2 linked regions of the Sporosarcina pasteurii genome follow. The protein of the gene in region 2 interacts with the protein of the main gene of each other region in a pairwise test. Links are inferred from orthologs where the notes say so. Each region holds a gene or a part of one and is shown on either strand. Other genes may lie near its edges. The genes, in order: AB1H92_RS14165 and AB1H92_RS06595.

Region 1 (3,305 bases), 1.5 Mb from region 2 along the record:
AGTGGATTAAAATCTGCAGTCATTAATTATAAACATAATCTAGAGCAGCGCGGGGGCACTGTTAATCCTGCGCATATGGCAGCTGGTTTTCAAAATAGTGTCGTGGATGTATTAACGACTAAAACAAAAAAAGCAGCAGAACAATACCAAGTAAGACAAGTGATTGCTGCTGGCGGTGTAGCGGCGAATAAACAGTTACGCGCATCGCTGACAGAAACTTTTTTAGAATTGAACATTCCATTTTATGTACCGCCAATTTATCTCTGTACAGACAACGCTGCTATGATTGCAGCAGCAGGCGCGTCTATGTATGAAAATGGTGTTCGAAGTAATTTATCAATGAATGGAAGACCGGGAATGGAGCTTGTTTCTTGGTCAAAATAAACGAACGCGGCAGTTGTTAAATTTAGACAACTTCCGCGTTTTTAATATTTCTTACAATGGAATTGTCAAGAGGAACATTCGTACTTATGCACATTTTGTGGATAAGTTGTTGATAAAAATCTGATAACTTAATTTATGCACGGTTATAAATGGATAACTTTGTGTATAACTCTATGTGTTTTTGTGGATAGTGTGGGTAACATCGTGGATTTACCGTAATTACACTATTCTCTGTGTGGATAAGATTGTGGAGATTTAATGCGCACAAATTGTATAAGATCTACGAATTTCGACAAAAAAAGATAAATCGTTCACTAAAAATGTTTTTAGTGAACGATTGAATTTCAAGAGAAATTTTCGAGTTGTTCCTGAAGATCTAGCCAATTCTCAGCTTCGCTATCATGCTTTTCCTGTAATGCATCAATTTCGGCTTGAATTTCCATTAATTTTACATGGTCATCAGCGTATACTGGGTTTGAAAGCTCGGTTTCAAACGCGGAGATTTTTTCATCAAGGGAAGCGATTGTTTTTTCGGCCTCTTCAATGGCTCTTGTGATTCTTCTAAGTTGTCTCTTTTCTTCTCGATCAAGTTCTTCCCGTACTTGCTTAACTGTGTTTGATTTATCGTCAAGTTGGCGTTTTTTTTCTTCCTGAATTTCAGCAAGTTCTTGCTTTTTTTCAACGAAATAGTCGTAGTCCCCTAAATATTCAACGGCACCATTTACGTTAAGGTCAATCACTTTTGTTGCGATTCGGTTAATGAAATAACGGTCATGGGAAACAAATAGGATGGTTCCAGGAAAATCATCGAGCGCATTTTCTAGGATTTCTTTACTGTCTAAGTCTAAATGGTTGGTCGGCTCGTCTAAAATGAGTGTATTGGATTGTTGAAGCATCAATTTAGCAAGGGCTAGTCTTGCTTTTTCGCCGCCCGATAAAGTGGAAACATGTTTATTCACATCGTCCCCTGAAAATAGGAAACGACCGAGTATGCCGCGAATGTCTTTTTCATTCATCATCGGCCAGTCACGCCACAGCTCTTCTAATACGGTACTATTGCCCGTAAGTGATGCTTGTTCCTGGTCGTAATAGCCAAATTGTACATTGGTTCCGTACCGTATTTCACCGGCAAGAGGTTGCTGTTTTTTAACGATTGTTTTGAGTAATGTTGATTTCCCAACACCATTTGGTCCGATGATCGCAATACGTTCCCCACGATACACGTGGATATCTAGATTTTTCGATACGGCTCCTTCCTCATAACCAACGGCGAGATTGTCAATGGCCAACACATCATTGCCGCTTTGACGCCCAATTGGAAAGGTAAAGCTTGCCGACTTTTCATCTCCATCGGGGGACTCCATCCATTCAGTTCGCTCTAACATTTTCCGTCTACTTTGTGCCATTTTGGATGTAGATGCACGAGCGATGTTTTTCTGGATAAAATCCTCCATCCTAGCTCTTTCACTCATTTCTCTTTCATATTGCTTCATGTCACGTTCGTAATTGCGTGCTTTTTCAATGAGATAGGCACTGTAATTGCCGTGATATTTGGTCATTTTTGTTCTAGAAATTTCGTATACAATTGTAACAATTTCGTCGAGAAAGTATCTATCGTGTGAAACGACAAGGAGGGCACCTTCGTACCCGACTAAGTATTTTTCTAACCAACTAAGTGTTTCGATATCTAAATGGTTTGTAGGCTCGTCCAGTATTAATAAATCCGGCTTACTGAGAAGCATTTTTGCTAGGGCTAATCTTGTCTTTTGCCCGCCTGATAAAGTATTGACACTTTTGTCAAAGTCATCTTGATAAAAACGCATCCCGTGTAAAACAGAGCGTGTATCAGATTCGTACTGATAACCATTGGCATTTTTAAACTCTGTTTGTAAGGCATCATATTCGTTTGTGACACGCGTAAATTCATCATGATTGGAGTAAACCGCAGGATTCGCCATGGTTTCTTCAAGCGCACGAATGCGTTTTTCCATTTCTTGAAGCGGCTTGAAAACAGTCATCATTTCTTCCCAAATCGTTAAGGGGGAATCGATACCAGAATGCTGCTCTAGATAACCAATTCGTGTATCTTTTGGGACGATAATATCCCCTGTATCGGCACTCATTTCACCCGCAATAATTTTTAATAGGGTAGACTTTCCTGCCCCGTTTCTGCCGACGAGTGCGATGCGATCGCGGCTTCGAACTTCTAATTGGATATTTTCTATTATATTCAATCCTGAAAAGGACTTCGTTAAACCATTCACTTGTAAAACGATCATTTTATTTACACCTCTATTCAATTATAGTCTAATTGAATCGCAAGTGGCGTGCAATGCGCAACTTTACAATAATCGACATATCTTGTACGATAGAATTGGTGAGAAGTACGTCGAGGAGGTTTAGCATGATAGATGAGACATGGAAAATCCCACAAGCGACTACAAGAAGATTGCCCCTTTATTATCGATTTTTACAAAACTTCGCGAATGCTAATAAGACGCGTATATCTTCTAGCGAATTAAGCGAGGCAATGAAAATTGATGCGGCGACAATTCGAAGAGATTTTTCGCATTTTGGCGCGCTCGGTCGTAAAGGGTATGGATATGACGTGCAATATTTACTTGATTTTTTTCGTAAAACGTTAGATCAAGACGAAGTAACAGATGTTGCGCTTATCGGGGTTGGTAGTTTAGGAACCGCTTTCTTAAAGTATAATTTTCACAAAAACCATAATACACGTATCGTCATAGCGTTCGATCCGAGAACACCCAAAGAGGGGATGATAAACAGTGGAATTCCTGTGTATCATTCGGACCAGATGACAGAAAAAATAAAGGAACAAGGCATTGAACTTGCCATACTCACTGTTCCTGCTGATGTTGCTCAATATGTGACAAATGACCTTGTAGATGTTGGGATTA
Region 2 (3,696 bases):
GTTCTTGAACTGTTCCAGCTTCTTCCGAAATAATTTCCACGTTAACTTTATCCGTTTCGAGTTCTACGATAAACTCTCCACGTTCAACAGCTTCACCTGGTTGTTTTAACCAGCGTGAAACTGTTCCTTCTGTAATCGATTCTGCAAGTTCTGGTACGATAATCTCTGCCACAATAATTTCCTCCTTTAAATATACCGTGTTAACGGTTTAAAGCCTCATTGATAATACGCTTTTGTTCAATTGAATGAGATGCGCCGTCTCCTTCTGATGGGCTCGAACGATGTGGACGTCCAACATAGGAAACCTTTTTGTTGCCTGCAATCTCTTGAATATACGGATATGCAAATGACCATGAACCCATGTTTTTCGGTTCTTCTTGTACCCAAACAAGTTCTTTTACTTTTGAATAGCGTGAAACAATCTCTTGAATCTTTTCAGATGGGAATGGATAAAGTTGCTCAACACGAACAATATGAATATCGTCGAATCCTTCACCATCTTTTACTTGTTCAGCTAAATCGATAGCCATTTTACCGCTTGCGAATAAAATCCGTTCAACTTTAGTTTTCTTGGTTCCTGTTCCAGGTTGCTCTAGAACAGTTTGGAAACTACCTTCTGTTAAATCTTCAACATCAGCACCAACCAATGGGTGACGTAACAGTGACTTTGGAGATACGATAACGAGCGGGCGCATTGATGGCTCACCTAGCATTTTCGCTTGACGACGTAAAATGTGGAAATAGTTTGCCGCGCTAGATAGATTTGCAACTGTCCAGTTATTTTCTGCTGACATTTGTAAAAATCTTTCTAGTCTAGCACTTGTATGTTCTGGCCCTTGACCTTCATGTGCATGTGGTAATAACATAACGAGTCCAGATTGTTGCCCCCACTTCGATCGGCTGGCAGATATAAACTGATCGAACATCACCTGTGCCATATTGGCAAAGTCTCCGTACTGGGCTTCCCAAATTGATAAAGCTTTTTGGTTTTCAAGGTTATAGCCATACTCATAACCAACAATCGCTGATTCTGTAAGTGGGCTATTAAAAGCATCAAATGATGCATTTGCACCACTAATATGGTGAAGTGGCAAGTACTCTTCTCCAGTTTTCTCATCATGTAAAACGAGATGACGGTGCGCAAACGTTCCACGTTGAACGTCTTGACCTGTTATACGAATTGGATTTCCATCTTGCAAAATAGAACCGAATGCAAGTGTTTCAGCATGTGCCCAATCTATTTTCCCATTACCTTTAAATGGTTCTTCTCTTCTCTTTAATATACGAACGAGACGGCCAAAAACATTAAAGTCTTCCGGGAAATCAAGTAGTTCTTCGTTCATTGTACGTAGTTTTTCTTCAGCAACACCTGTTTCAAGTTCAGCAGGATATCCAGCTAACACTTCATCCGGGATGACAATTTCTTTACCTTCTTTATCTTTCGCGCTCGGATGATCCCTCACTACGTCATGTGCTTGCTGCATAAGCTTAAATGTATCTTCATCAAGCTTCTCTACTTCTTCAGCAGTTACAACACTTTGGGCAGTTAGTAGATTACCATACATCTCACGCACTGTTGGGTGTTGATGTACTTTATGATACATCATTGGATTTGTAACGAGTGGCTCATCCATTTCGTTATGACCGTAACGACGGTATCCAAGCAAATCTATTACAATATCTTTCCCAAACTTTTGGCGATATTCAAATGCAAATGCTGCTACTGCAATGACTGATTCTGGACAGTCGGCGTTCACATGGATGACAGGTACTTCAAAACCTTTTGCTGGGTCAGAAGAGTAATGTGTTGACCTAGAATCATAGTGTTCAGTTGTAAAACCAATCATATTGTTGGCAATTACATGAATGGAACCACCTGTTTGAAAGCCTCTGACACGGCTATAGTTAAATGTTTCAGGTACTACGCCTTGACCAGGAAATGCTGCATCCCCATGCACAAGAACCGCATACGCAGAGTTTGTATCTTGAATAGCATGACCAACGTTACTTTTGGCTTCCTGTGCAGCACGTGTTTGACCTGTTACAACTGCATTCACTACTTCTAAATGTGATGGATTGTAAGCAAGGAAACGCTTCATACCTGAAGGACTATTATATTGGGAACCATAATGATAGACAACGTCTCCGAACCAACCACGCGTTGTTTCTAATGAACCGTCTGTTGGTAGAAATGGTTGATCGGAAACCCCTGCAAAATGTGCAAAGAACATTTCGTAAGGATTTTTCAAAATATGTGCAAGCACGTTCAGACGGCCACGGTGTGCCATACCGACTAACATTTTCTTCACTTGATTCTCTTCAGAACGACGGACAAGCTCATCTAGTAAGACAACAAGTGTATCAAGCCCTTCAATAGAGAATCGCTTTGCACCGACAAACGTACGGTGTATGTACTTTTCAAATCCTTCAATTTTAGTTAATTTCTCTAAAAGCGCTTTCTTTTCATCAGCCGTTAATTGAGCGGATACTTCTCCGTTTTCAATTTTAGATTGAATCCACTGTCGCTCTTCTTCATCAATTACATGTGCAAATTCATAGGAAATCTTACCAGTATAGAGTGATTTCATATAATTGATTGCTTCGAGACCGTTTTCAATATGTGCAGGTACATGCGTTAAGAATAAACTTGCTGGCATATCTTCTAAGTCTTTTTCGGATAAACCATAATAAGATAATTCAATACGCGTTAAATCTTTTGGACGATCGCCGAGCGGATAAACGTCAGCTGCAAGGTGTCCGTATGTACGGATTGCCTCTTGTAACTTAAAAGCAGCAATCACTTTACCAATATTCGTTGATTGAACTGAACCTTCGATTGCTACATGTTCACCGCTATCTTCAACAGGAGCACCGAAGCGGTTAAACATTTCCGCGAGTTCATCATCAACTAACTCAGGGGAAGACTTAAATAATTCATACATTTCCATTACGTACCCAAGGTTTGGCCCTGTAAACGCATCATAAGGGGATCGAGTACCTAAATTTTTCGACATGTACAATGACCTCCACATTTGCCAAAAGGCATTTTGTGTTTATATTTTTCATTCCTTGTTAATTTTACCATGCAAAGACTAGAACTTAAAGGGTTTAGCACGAACTAATAGACTTTTATATGAAAAAAGGTAATTTTCCGGTATTTTGCGAGTAATTTGACGTTTTTCTAGCGATTTCTTATTTACTTTTTATAAGTCATGATTAATTCGACCATTTCTTCTGGCGTTTTTGGCCCTTCATTATTTTTCATATGAGTCTTTAATTGCTGTTCATCTTTCTTTAATGCCAGCAATTCTGTTGAAAGAGGTCGAACAGCGATTTCTTCTTCTTCAAGGACATACGCCAAACCTAGTGATTTAAAGTACTTGGCATTTAGTATTTGGTCTCCCCTACTTTTGGCAGCCGAAAGAGGAACAAGCAACATCGGTTTCTCAAGCGCTAGTAGTTCGAAAATTGCATTCGAACCAGCTCGTGAAATTGCAAAATCAGATGCGGCTAATAAATGCGGCAACTCCGTCGTGACATATTCAAACTGCTTATAATGTCTGTGTGCATTTAATGAAGTATCTAAATGACCTTTGCCACATAAATGGATGACATCAAAAGTTTCCGTGATAACATCTAATTCATTTCTTAATGCATCATTTAATAGTTTTGATCCTTGACTACCTCCCATGACAA

Evidence for each region.
Region 1: the proteins of AB1H92_RS06595 (region 2) and AB1H92_RS14165 interact in binary tests that used the Escherichia coli proteins (3 or more experiments, as listed by UniProt). The link is inferred for Sporosarcina pasteurii from one-to-one orthologs.

The regions. Positions count from the first base shown.
Region 1 is NZ_CP160452.1:2,935,865-2,939,169, reverse strand. What follows is about bases 197-3,167. They hold AB1H92_RS14165 (ABC-F family ATP-binding cassette domain-containing protein), read right to left. Parts: upstream 2,664-3,167; coding sequence 729-2,663; downstream 197-728. Other genes in these bases: AB1H92_RS14160 (redox-sensing transcriptional repressor Rex), read left to right, coding at 2,789-3,167; tsaD (tRNA (adenosine(37)-N6)-threonylcarbamoyltransferase complex transferase subunit TsaD), read left to right, coding at 197-384. Also shown: more of tsaD, read left to right, coding at 1-196; more of AB1H92_RS14160, read left to right, coding at 3,168-3,305. UniProt on the Escherichia coli protein: Genetic data indicate it may be involved in ribosome assembly or function.
Region 2 is NZ_CP160452.1:1,440,890-1,444,585, reverse strand. The notes cover bases 1-3,362. They hold AB1H92_RS06595 (2-oxoglutarate dehydrogenase E1 component), read right to left. Parts: upstream 3,015-3,362; coding sequence 201-3,014; downstream 1-200. Other genes in these bases: AB1H92_RS06590 (undecaprenyldiphospho-muramoylpentapeptide beta-N-acetylglucosaminyltransferase), read right to left, coding at 3,197-3,362; odhB (2-oxoglutarate dehydrogenase complex dihydrolipoyllysine-residue succinyltransferase), read right to left, coding at 1-172. Also shown: more of AB1H92_RS06590, read right to left, coding at 3,363-3,696. UniProt on the Escherichia coli protein: E1 component of the 2-oxoglutarate dehydrogenase (OGDH) complex which catalyzes the decarboxylation of 2-oxoglutarate, the first step in the conversion of 2-oxoglutarate to succinyl-CoA and CO(2).